2 regions of the Clostridium sp. 001 genome follow, and region 1 is predicted to be linked to the other one. Evidence: riboswitches for the same ligand, from Rfam matches in the RefSeq annotation. Region 1 holds a riboswitch; the other holds the start of a gene.
The links. Region 1 has a riboswitch for cobalamin ahead of B5S50_RS05450 (cobyric acid synthase). Riboswitches for the same ligand answer to the same signal wherever they lie in the genome.
Positions count from the first base shown of each region.

Region 2: linked by a shared signal. The riboswitch ahead of B5S50_RS14005 (ABC transporter substrate-binding protein) and the one ahead of B5S50_RS05450 (cobyric acid synthase) in region 1 are both predicted to bind cobalamin.

Region 1 is NZ_CP020473.1:1,207,378-1,213,618, reverse strand. Features, by position in the region: gene B5S50_RS05470 (PLP-dependent aminotransferase family protein) at 1-304, shown strand, start outside; gene B5S50_RS05465 (NUDIX hydrolase) at 304-852, shown strand; gene B5S50_RS05460 (energy-coupling factor transporter transmembrane protein EcfT) at 952-1,758, shown strand; gene B5S50_RS05455 (energy-coupling factor ABC transporter ATP-binding protein) at 1,755-2,480, shown strand; cobalamin riboswitch at 2,592-2,765, shown strand; gene B5S50_RS05450 (cobyric acid synthase) at 2,941-4,458, shown strand; gene cbiB (adenosylcobinamide-phosphate synthase CbiB) at 4,509-5,462, shown strand; gene B5S50_RS05440 (histidinol-phosphate transaminase) at 5,496-6,241, shown strand, end outside.
Region 2 is NZ_CP020473.1:3,001,634-3,007,874, reverse strand. Features, by position in the region: gene B5S50_RS14015 (heme ABC transporter ATP-binding protein) at 1-570, opposite strand, end outside; gene B5S50_RS14010 (iron ABC transporter permease) at 570-1,619, opposite strand; gene B5S50_RS14005 (ABC transporter substrate-binding protein) at 1,645-2,592, opposite strand; cobalamin riboswitch at 2,820-2,999, opposite strand; gene B5S50_RS14000 (YARHG domain-containing protein) at 3,082-3,864, opposite strand; gene B5S50_RS13995 (hypothetical protein) at 3,878-4,933, opposite strand; gene B5S50_RS13990 (GTPase domain-containing protein) at 4,936-6,210, opposite strand.

The DNA of each region.
Region 1 (6,241 bases):
AAGAGTATATAAGGAGAAATATGAATTTACCTTAAAGTGTGCAAGAGAGTATATTCCTTGCGAAGAGATATTGGGTGAGGGTGGTATGCATATATTTATAAAGCTAAAGAATATAAGCTCCAGAAAGCTTTTAGAAAGGTGCTGTAATAGAGGAGTAATATTTACTCCTGGTGATGTATTTTATGTAAATGATGAGGGATATGATACCTTTAGGCTTGGATTTTCAAGGGTCAGTGAAGAAGATATAAAAAAAGGAATTATGATAATAGGCCAGGAGGCTAAAAAAATAGGAGGATGGACTTGATGAAAAAAATATCGGAAAAAACACTGTATAAAGGAAAGTGGATTCAATTACAGGAAATAACTTATAAGGGAAAAAATAATGAGGACTTAAAGTGGGAAAGAATAAAGAGAACTAATACCACAAATACAGTAGTAATAATTAGCAAGCTTGTACCATCTAATAAGTATATATTTATCAAACAATACAGAGCTGCTATAGATAAATACGTTATTGGATTTCCAGCAGGTCTTGTGGAAGGGGATAATATAGGCGAAAATGCACTACGAGAATTGGAGGAGGAAACTGGATATAAGGGAGAAGTAAAGTCAATGAGCCCTTTGCTTTATTCAAATCCTGCACTTTTAACAGATAAAGTTACATTAGCAAGGGTTGATATATATGAAGATTTAATTGAAAATCAAATTCCTATACAGAAATTGGAGCCAGAGGAAGATATACAGGTAATTGCACTTCACAGAGAAGAACTTAAAGATTTTCTAATTAAAGAACAGGCAAGTGGAACTGCTATAGGAATGGGTGTATGGTATGTTTTTTATGGATTAAACTAACAAGAATGTTTTTGTATTTAGTTGAATAATAATTGTTAGTATGATATATTTTTAACAAGGAAGTAGGAAAATTAAAAAATTAGAATTGAAGGTGTATTTATGGAGGATTGGCTTTTTAAAAAAGATGAATACGTTCCCAAAGAAGATAAAGACAAATTTATAGATAAAAGTATATTTTCTATATTACATCTATTATCTCTTATTAAAAGGAACAATAAAGTAAATAATAGCTTTATGTACAATTTAAATCCTATGTTAAAACTTTCCTTTACTATCCTAAATATATTATTTTTATCATTGTCTAAAAATTTTACCTATATAATGCTTGTAGATGTTTATTTTCTACTAATTCTAAGTTTTTTAGATGTTCAAGATATAAAAAGAATACTGCTTTTAAGTATTTCTATTCCATTTTTTACATTTATAATGCTCATACCTTCCATACTTATGGGGAATATTAGAAATAGTGAAATGCTTTTACTAAAAGTAGCTGGTACTATAATTTCAATAAATGTTTTATCTTACACAACTAAATGGCATGATATAACTAAGGCACTAAAAATGTTTTTTATACCAGACATATTTATTTTGGTATTTGACATAACTTTAAAATATATTTATATATTAGGTGAATTTTCTTTGGACATGTTTTATGCACTAAAGCTTAGATCTATAGGAAGAAATAGTAAAAAATATTCTTCTATTTCAAAGATAATTGGCAGTTTATTTTTAAAATCAAAAGAAATGGGAGATGAAATGTATTGCGCTATGGAATGCAGGGGATTTACAGGAGAGTATGTGTCTCACAAAAAATTTAAATTTAAGTTTTTTGATCTAATATATTTAATAGTTAATGTATTTATCATAACTATGTATTTTTACATATCTAGGGTGGGATTAAGATGATAAAAATTGAGGACGCTTTTTTTAAATATAAAAATAATGAAGTATTAAAAGATATAAATGTAACTATAGAACAAGGAGAATCCATAGCACTTATAGGTGCAAATGGAAGCGGTAAATCTACCTTCTTAAAATTATTAAATGGAGTGGTATTTCCCACAAAAGGAAATTACTATTTTGGTGATGTGAAAATATGCAAAAATGAATTGGAAAGAGGTAATTTCTCAAAGAAGTTCCATAAAAAAGTAGGATTTGTATTCCAAAACTCCGACGCACAACTTTTTTGCTCTAGTGTATACGAGGAAGTTGCTTTTGGACCAAGGCAAATGGGAATGGATGAAGATGAAGTAAATAAAAGGGTAAATGACTGTCTAGAACTTTTAAATGTGAAAGATTTAGAAAACAGGGAGCCCTATAACATAAGTGGGGGAGAAAAAAAGAGAGTGGCTATAGCTGCTGTACTTGCTCTCAATCCTGAAGTTCTGGTTTTAGATGAACCTATGAGTGGAATAGACCCTAAGGGAAAGAAATTCTTAAATGATCTTTTTATCAAATTAAATAAAGCAGGGAAAACTATAATATGTTCAACACATGATTTTGAATATGTTAATGGACTTTTTAAACGAGTTCTTGTATTTTCTGAAGATCATCATATAATAAGGGATGACTCTTACAACAAAGTAATGGAAGATACTGAATTTTTAGTAAAATATAATATCAAATAATGCTATTAACTGTAATACTTTAGAATTACATGAAATTTTTATTTGTTTTATGTAATATATTGGACATTTCAAGTTGACATAAAACTCTAATTATAATAAACTTAGAGTATAAATTAAATAGAAGACTCAGGTGCCTTTATAGGTGAAAAGGGAATGCGGTTAAACTCCGCAGCAGCCCCCGCTACTGTATTTGATGATGAACTTTAGTTACCACTCTTAAAAGAGGAAGGTTAAAGTAAATATGAATCATAAGCCAGGAGACCTGCCTGATTGTTATTATATGCTTTCGGAGGGAGAGAAACTTTTAGTGTGTTTAACCTCAGCTTAAGTTGAGGTTTTTATGTTAAAGGCAGTTAGCTTTCTAAAGCTTACTGCCTTTTGGTTTTAATATAGATATGTGTGTATTAATTAAAAGTAAACTTTTTATTATATTTAGGAAGTTTTGGGAGGAGTAATTGTTATGGCAAAAATTATGATTCAGGGAACTGGTTCTTCTGTAGGAAAAAGTATAATTGTTTCAGCCCTTTGTAGAATATTTAAACAAGATGGTTATTCAGTGTGTCCTTTTAAATCTCAAAATATGTCATTGAATTCCTATATAACATTAGATGGCAAAGAAATGGGACGGGCTCAGGTACTTCAGGCTTATGCAGCTGGATTGCAGCCGGAAGCATATATGAACCCTATATTGTTAAAACCAACTTCAGATAAGAAATGCCAAATCATAGTTAACGGAAAAGTGTATGGCAACAGCACTGCTATGCAATATCATAATATGAAGCTGGAATTTAGGGATATGCTTAAAGAACACTTTGAAAAGATGGAGAAGAAATTTGACATAATAGTAATGGAAGGGGCAGGAAGTCCTGCAGAAATAAATTTAAGAGATAGAGACATTGTGAATATGGGTATGGCAGAATCAGTAGATGCACCAGTACTTTTAGCAGGAGACATAGACAAAGGAGGAGTATTTGCATCCATTGCAGGAACAATGTTGCTTTTTACAGAGGATGAGAAAAAAAGAGTAAAGGGTACTATAATAAATAAATTTAGAGGAGACAAAGATATACTGGAGCCTGGCCTTAAGATGCTTGAGGATATAGTAAAGGTACCTTGCCTTGGCGTCATACCTCATTTTAGATTGGCCCTTGAGGATGAAGATGGAGCTGTAGAATTCAATAAAAAGGTTACAGCACCTATTGACATAGCTGTAATAAAGCTGCCTCATATATCTAATTTTACAGATTTAGATGCACTTAAAAGTGAAGAAGACGTTTCCGTAAGATTTATAACATCTGTAGAAGAGTTTGGGAATCCGGATTTAGTCATTATTCCAGGAAGTAAAAATACTATAGAAGATTTACTTAAAATTAGGCAGTGCGGCCTTGAAGACCGTATAAAAGAATATAGTAAAACTGGACTTGTCATAGGACTGTGCGGTGGATATCAAATGCTTGGTAAAGTCATAGAAGATCCTTATGGAGTGGAGACAGATGTAGGAAAAGTAGAAGGTATAGGACTTTTGGACATAGAAACTATATTTGAAAAAGAAAAAGTTACAACTAGAGTAAATGCAAAAAGCGAAATTGACTTCCCAATGAAAAAGGACGGCGAATCCTTAACTAATAGAAAATTGGATGTATACGGATATGAAATACATATGGGAATATGCAAATATGGAAAAGATGCAAGACCATTATTTAATATAACTGATAAAAATGGTAAAAAGGTTGACACAGAAGATGGTGCCATAAATATGTCAGGAAATGTAATTGGATCTTATATACATGGAGTTTTTGATGGAATTGACTTTAGAGAATTCATTGTGAATAAAATAAGGGAAAATAAAGGATTAGGGTATAAAAAATCAAAAGCATATGAAAATCTCAGAGAAGGAGAATTGGATAAGTTAGCAAGCATAGTGCGAAAGAATTTAGATATAGATAAGATATATAGTATTATGGGCATTAAAAGATAATAATTAATATTAGAAAAGAGGGGTTAAATTTGTCCAGTTCTTTTGTATTTATGAATTTAATAGATATTGTGATAGCAGTTGTAATTGATTGGATAATTGGAGATCCCTATTGGTTTCCCCATCCCGTTATATATATAGGAAAACTTATATCTTATTTAGATAAAAAGGGAAGAAAGCTTTGTAAAAAAAATGAGAGCTTAAAGGCCTTTGGTGGTTTGATAGTATTTCTAGTAGCAATGGTTAGTTTTATTGTGCCTTTTGCAGTGCTGATGCTTTTAAGAAAAAATGTTATTTTATATAACATATTAAATACATTTATTATTTGGACAACTATTTCTGCTAAATGCCTTGCTGTAGAGGCGAAAAAAGTATCCTATGCCCTTAAAAAAGAAGATATTGAAGATGCAAGGACCAAGCTTTCTTATATAGTTGGAAGAGATACATCCTCTTTAAGCAGTCAGGAAATAATAAGGGCAGATGTGGAAACTGTGGCGGAAAATACTTCCGATGGAGTAATAGCACCACTTATATATGCAGCTATTTTTGGAGCACCACTTGCTATGCTTTATAAGGGGATAAATACCATGGATTCCATGCTTGGATATATGAATGAAAAGTATAGGTACATAGGATTTTTCCCTGCAAAGGTAGATGACGTATTTAACTTTATACCTTCTAGAATTACAGGGGTACTTATGTGTATATCAGCTTTTGTAGTAAAAGGAAATCCTTTTAAGTCTTTTAAAATAATGATAAGGGACAGGAAAAATCACAAGAGTCCTAACTGTGCCTATCCTGAGGCAGCAGCAGCTGGGGCTATGAGAATACAGCTTGGTGGCACAAATGTTTATTTTGGCCAAGTAGTATATAAACCTACTATAGGGGATAAACTTATGGAACTAAGTTTTAAACATATAGGACAGTGCATAATAATTATGTATTTTACTGAAATACTTTTTATGATTTTATGTGGAATAGTTATAATTGGATTACCCAGAGCGTAATTTAGAAAATTAATGATATAGGGATGTGTTATTATGGAACATGGTGGAGATATATATACAGAGGGACTTTTAAAGGGAAGAAAGCTTTTGGATTTCAGTTCAAATATAAATCCACTAGGAGTACCTTTAAGTTTCAAAGAAAATATAGAGAAAGCATTAAAAGATGTAGAAAAATATCCTGATGTGGAGTATAGACAACTTAAAAATTCAATAAAAGAGTACATAAATTTCTCGTTAAGTTATTTTTATATTGAAGAAGAAAAAATATCAAGCAGCATGGAAGATACAAACATTGTATTAGGCAATGGAGCTGCAGAAATAATAGATCTTGTAATAAGTTCTTTTAAAAGCATCTGCATTGTAGTACCTTCTTTTATAGAATATGAAAAAAATGCAGCAAAATGGAACTGCCAAATAATACATTCACATTTAAAAGAGAATATGGAGTATGATTATAAAGATATCAGACAAAAAATCACAAAGTCAGAAGCATTAATTATAGGTAATCCCAATAACCCAAATGGCGGCGTAATAGATAAAGAGAAGTTTAAAGAAATACTTGATTACTGTGAGGAAAATCATAAAACAATAATTATAGATGAAGCTTTTGTGGAGTTTACAGGAAAAAGAGGATGTTCTTTTTTAAGGGAAGTTCAGAAATATAAATGTGTATTTTTAATCAGAGCTCTTACTAAATTTTTTGCACTTCCGGGAATAAGAATGGGATATGGTCTTTGTAAAAATAAAAATTTAATAAAAAGTATAAAATCCAAACAAAA
Region 2 (6,241 bases), 1.8 Mb from region 1:
GAGTGATTTAACATTATCCAAAATTTCAATCTGATGGTATATGTCAAGATTAGATATGGGTTCATCCAGCAGTATAATATCTGTATCTTGTGTAAGCGCCCTTGCTATTAAAACTCTCTGCTTTTCTCCACCGCTAAGCTGATTTATATACTTGTCATGGAATTTCCAAGTATTAGTCATTTCCATAGCATGTTTGGCAATCACATAGTCATTTTCTGATTCACTTTGAAGTTTCGAAAAATAAGGAGCTCTTCCCATCAAAACTATATCTTGTACGGAAAAATCCATATTCAAATCACTGTTTTGGGGAACTACCGCAAGTTTTCTTGCCAGTGCCTTATTTTTTAAATCAAGTATATCCTTATCTTTTATAAAAACCGTGCTCTTATAAGGCTTTAAAGTTTTAGCAATATTTTTGAGTAAAGTAGTTTTACCGGAACCATTAGGCCCTATAATCGAATAAAATTTATTTTTTTTAAAATCTATGTTTATATCATGAAGTATATCAACTTCATCAAAACTGTAATTTAAATTTTTAACTTCAACTGCACACAAATTTGAATTATTCATTATATCACTCTCTTTTTAGATTTTATTAAAAGATAAATAAAATATGGAGACCCAAATAAAGCAGTTACAGCGCCCACAGGTATTTCAGAAGGAGCAGCTATAGTTCTTGCCACCGTATCGCAAATAATCATAAACACAGCTCCAATTATCAATGAGAAAGGCAAGAGCACCCTATGGTCAGGTCCAAATACCATACGCACTGCATGAGGAATTATCAGTCCTACAAATCCTATTACACCACTTATAGACACACAGGCTGCAACAATTATTGAAGAAACAGCAAGTACTATTTTTTTTACATTTTCAACTTCTATGCCCAAACTTTTAGCAGTATCATCCCCTGTAAGCATTATATTTAAATCTCTTGAAAATAAAAGTATTATAATTATACCCAGGAATATGAAAGGTATTAGCATCAATATTTGATTATAGGTTGCTGCAGAAACACTTCCCATTGTCCAAAAAACAATTTTTTCAACCTGCTGTCTGTTGAATACCATTATTATAGATATTATTGAAGATAAAAGGAAGCTCACAGAAACACCTGCCAGAAGCAGTGTAGTTGGTGGTATCTTGTTTTTTACCCTGGCTATGTTATAAACCAAAACAGTAGTTGCAATAGACCCTACAAAAGCCATCATAGTAATGGCTGTAGACCCTAGAAGCAAAGTATCCAGCTGCAGCATAAATCCAATTGCAGCTCCAAGAGCAGCCCCTGAAGATACTCCAAGTACGTAAGGATCTGCCATTGGATTTTTAAATATTGCCTGAAAGGATGCACCTACTACTGATAATCCCATTCCAACTAATGCTGAAGTTACTATTCTTGGTAAACGTATCTGTAATATTATGAGCATGTGATTTTGTGACATACTTGCTGTAGAAACTAAATTTCCCACAATAGGTATTTTACTTAGTATCACATATAGTGTTTCCTTGAAGGATATGTCTGCAGAACCAAGCATAGCTGATATTACTGCCGAAAAAAATAATATTACTATGCAAATGCAAAAAAACAACTTAAAATGCTTTTTCCGGGAAAATTTCATAAGCACATTCCTCTCTTATATATACTTAAAATGCTTCAGGATGAATTATCTTTGCCAGGGATTCTAATCCATCTGCAAGTCTAGGTCCCTGTCTGCTTATAATATCTTCATCCATTTCAAAAAGTTTATTTTTCTTTACAGCATCTAAATCTTTATAGCCCTTTGTAGACTTAATTCCATTTTTGCTATTAAATTTATTGGAACATATAAGTATATCAGGATTTTTTTCAACAAGCTTTTCAAGGCTGTAATTCCAACCTGTAACATCAGAAGCAGCATTTTTGCCTCCTGACATTTCAATCATCTTGCCTATAAAAGTGTCTTTTCCCGCAGTAAAATCACCACTTGTACCATAGCTTACTACATAATATACTGTAGGGGTGCTCTTTCCTTTTACCTTTTCCTGTACAACTTTAACCTTTTCTTTCATATTTGAAACTATACTATATGCCTTTTTATTAGCATTCAATACTTTTCCTACATTTTCTATATTGTTATAAGTATTCTCAAAGCTTTCATTTTTTGAAATAGTTAAAACCTTTATATTAAGCTGCTGCAGCTTTTTTAAAATATCCGGTTTAGTTAAATTAGTAGCTATTACCACATCCGGTTTAAGCTGAACAATTTTTTCAAGACTTGGGTCAGTTATAGTACCCACAGATGGTATTTTAGAAGCTTCTGTAGGATAAGTGCAAAAGTCAGTTCTACCTACCAAAAGATTTTGTTTGTTTAATGCATAAATTGTTTCTGTAACATTAGGCGATAAAGATATCACCTTTTTAGGCTCACTTTGAATTGTAATTTCCGTATTAGTTGAATCTTTTAATTTTAAAGGATAAGTGGTATTTTTAACAGATTCACTTTTGCTGCTGTCTATATTAGAATTGCTTGTATTAGATGCTCCGCATCCTGCTAAAAACACCGTAATCGTAATCATAATTAGTAAAACAAATTTTTTGCTACTCTTAAACATTAGTTACTCCCTCCAATTAATTAAATAAACAGAGTTCTTAGTATCAGATGGAGTTTTAACTCCACCTGATGCTTAGAAATCGTTATCCAGAGACGTAGCTGCTCTTTTACTCCCACTTGGAAAAGTGGGTGTATTAGAGCAGGTAGTCATCGGATAAACGAAAAAAACTATTACCCATAGATAACAGTTTTTAAGTAAATTATTTTACTTTAAAGCCTATCCACGTAAGCTATCCGTAAATTTTAGGCAGGTCTCCTGGCTTTGATTCATTGTATATTTACGCCTTCCCTGTTCCCAAGTGGCAAATTCATAAATATACTCCTCATTACAGTGGCGGGACCGCATAAGTTCTTCACTTATTTCCCTTTTAAACTTAACAATCAAGTACCTAAAATTCAATATTAAATTATAGAATAAGTATATCATTTCTCCTATTTTATATCAAATTCTACTTTTTATACCCCAGGCATTTTCAAAGAAATAACCAGCCTATTTTTTATAATAATCTGCATCATATCCAGGTGATACATATTTTCCACGGCCTTCTGCTGTTAATATGACCTTTACATTATGTCTCTCAAGAGCAGAAAGTTCCTTGCCATCATTGGTATACTTAGGATTAGGCTTATACCAGGACCTACTTGCAAAATAACTCTTATATGGTTCTGTAGGGAATGTATAGCCATGCCTTGCAAATATTTCATTTCTAGCAAGTGCCAGCTGCTTTTTACTCATACCTTTCAGGTCATTACTAGTAAGTGCCCTTGTATTGCTGTAAGGTATCACGTATTCTCCTGAATTATTATCTGAATCATTTTCATCATTATTATTTAAATCAGAAGAAACGTTTTGCTTGGATTCCACATTTGAAACATTTTTGCTGGGACCTTTACTTATAAGTGAGGATACCATCTTAAAGGCAACAACAAATACAATTATAGTTAAAATAGTTATACCTATCATTTTGAAATTAAATGGCCGTTTATCCTTAATTGGAGTATCATCTAATTCCTTGGTAAATTCCTCTTTATCTTTTCTATCTATCCTCTTTTGTCCATGAGATGAACTAAAATCAAAAGTATCGCTGTCTTTTAAACTATCCTCATGCTTTTTATCTTCTTTTTTATAGTTATTATTTTCTTTTCCATAGTATTTTGTATCGTCATTTTTATCCTCTTCTCTTTCATGTCCCTTTTCCTGCTTTGCACCACAGTATACACAAAACTTATCATTTTCATTAAGCTCTGTACCACATTCTCTACATTTAGCCATCTACTTGTCACCTCTAATCTTTATTTGAAAATAACTTCTTTAAAAAATACACTAGATTATGTTTATGTTCAACTTGTTCATTTTCCTTCATACATATAGGACTTTCTTTAACTTCTTCATTTTGAGAAGATGGGCATAAAATATTATCATACATATCAATGGTAAATTTTTCTCTAGAACAATCATTATCTGCCTGAATAAAAAATTCATTTAAAACCCGTTCATTTTCTATATTATTCATAACAAAGTCTATAAAAATATGATGTCTTTCATCAATTCCTTCAAGATAGAAATTATTATCTGCCATATCAAAAACATATCCTGCTTTTACATCTTGAGTAAGCCTTTTTATGCTTCCTTCAAGGAGAAATTCAATATTTATAAACTCCTTTATTTCAGGCTGCTTCACATAAGTTGTAAAACCAACCTTTCTCCTTACTGCAAAAGGAAGTGCCCTATACAAATATTTTAGTATTCCTTTTATAACTTTATCCATATTTTTATTATAAGAAACCACAATATATATCTTTTTATTAAAAGCAGCTGCATCAAAACAAGCTTTTACCATATTTATAAATATATTTTTATCTATGGAAGCAACTAAAAACAAGTCTTCTATAGAGTTAAAAACATCATAAGTTCTATCAACTTTCACTTCTCTCAAACTTTCTATGGAAGTTCCCTTATCCATATCATAATTTTCTACAAATCCTGAGGCGTATATTATTTTTTCAGGATTTTCTATGTATAACTTTCTTTCGTTCTCAGGTATTATATAGCAGTGAGTAAAATACCTATTCCTTTTTAAGGTATAGTCCTTCCCTGCAAAAGCTGACTGTCCTATTATAATTTCTCCATCTCCAGCATTTGCATAAAAAAGTGCCTTAGGATATTTACTTAAATCTTTTTCTCCGGCTAAAAATGCAGGAGCAGCATAAAAGCATAAACTGTGAATAGTGTCTTTTATGAATTCATCCTCAAGTTCGCTGCTTTTTGCAATAGTATCATAACCTGGAGTACTGCTAAATATTCCTCTTTTTTCCCTAGTATAATACTGCTGCTCTATCATATCTATTCCCTGCCCCCATCCAGATAATTCATTTTATAAAGCAGCCACAAAAAAGGCTCATCCACTCTAATAGGATTTATACTGCTGCTTCTATCTATTTCAAGATGATTGGAATTAGAACCCAGAGAAGATACTGCAAAATAACCTGCAGTTTTAAAACAAGCATCCACTGCACCTTTAAATGGGGCATCAGCTTTCAATAAAAATTTTCTAACTTCACCATCAATATTTTCAAATTCATTTAAATTAAAAAATCCTTCATGATTGTAATTTTTAAATATATTACTGTTCTCTCCTATATATTCTTCATCCTTTAAATTCTTAAGCATATCACTTTTAGTAACCACTACTGCCGTAGGTATATGCGTTTTTTCTTTAGATTCCTTGGATATAAAATTTTCAAACAAATACACTATTATATCCTTTGGTTCCTGATACTTTTCCGTAAAGTCACCTTTTTCCCTATTTACAATGCTTAACTTTTTCCTCAAAGTCCTCATTTGAAGTGGATCTACAAGAAATATTATTCCATCTGAATTCTTTATATGTTCTGCATGATTTTCCATATAGGTCTTATCTGTCATACCCTCACCTGGTATATCATAAAAAATAAGAGTCAAAGGTGGAATTTTATCCTCTTTAAATTTCAAATTTTCTATTAAAGGTTCTACATGCTGTTTGGGAGTAGGATCGAGCATTAAATTTTTCTCGAAAATTCTCTCTTGATTTTCTCTTATCTCATCATTATACCCGGAGTTTCCTGCAATAAGAGAGGCCCCTATTCTTTCACAAGTATACTTTTCAAGAACATAAAGAAGAGTTGTCATATATACGGACTTCCCTACTTGAGAAGCTCCTATAACGGATATAATTTTAGAAGGTCCTCTTCCTGAAGTTATAGGCAAATCATTGTGACAGTAAGGACATAATCTTTCATCTGTACTTGCATCGTATTTATCTTTAATTTCAACTAGTACTTTGTCCACTCTCGTCTTATTTCTTTCAGGAAGTGCCTGAGCCTTAACAATGGGATTCATTGGCCCTAATGTTCCTTTTCCTATCTTTTTATAGTATCTATTAAGAAGCTCATCCTCTACCTTTTCATATTCAGGATCTCCCTTTTCCGAGTGGGAAGCCCTAAATACTACATGATCTGATTTAAACTTTTTAAAGCAAAAAGGACATGTTATCATAAAAGGACCTCTTTCATAAGTTGCCTTCTCATAAGTATTTCTAGGTTCACTATTACCACTCCTGAAAAATTTAAAGATTTCCATAATCTCACTCCTCCATATTAAATCTTCTAAG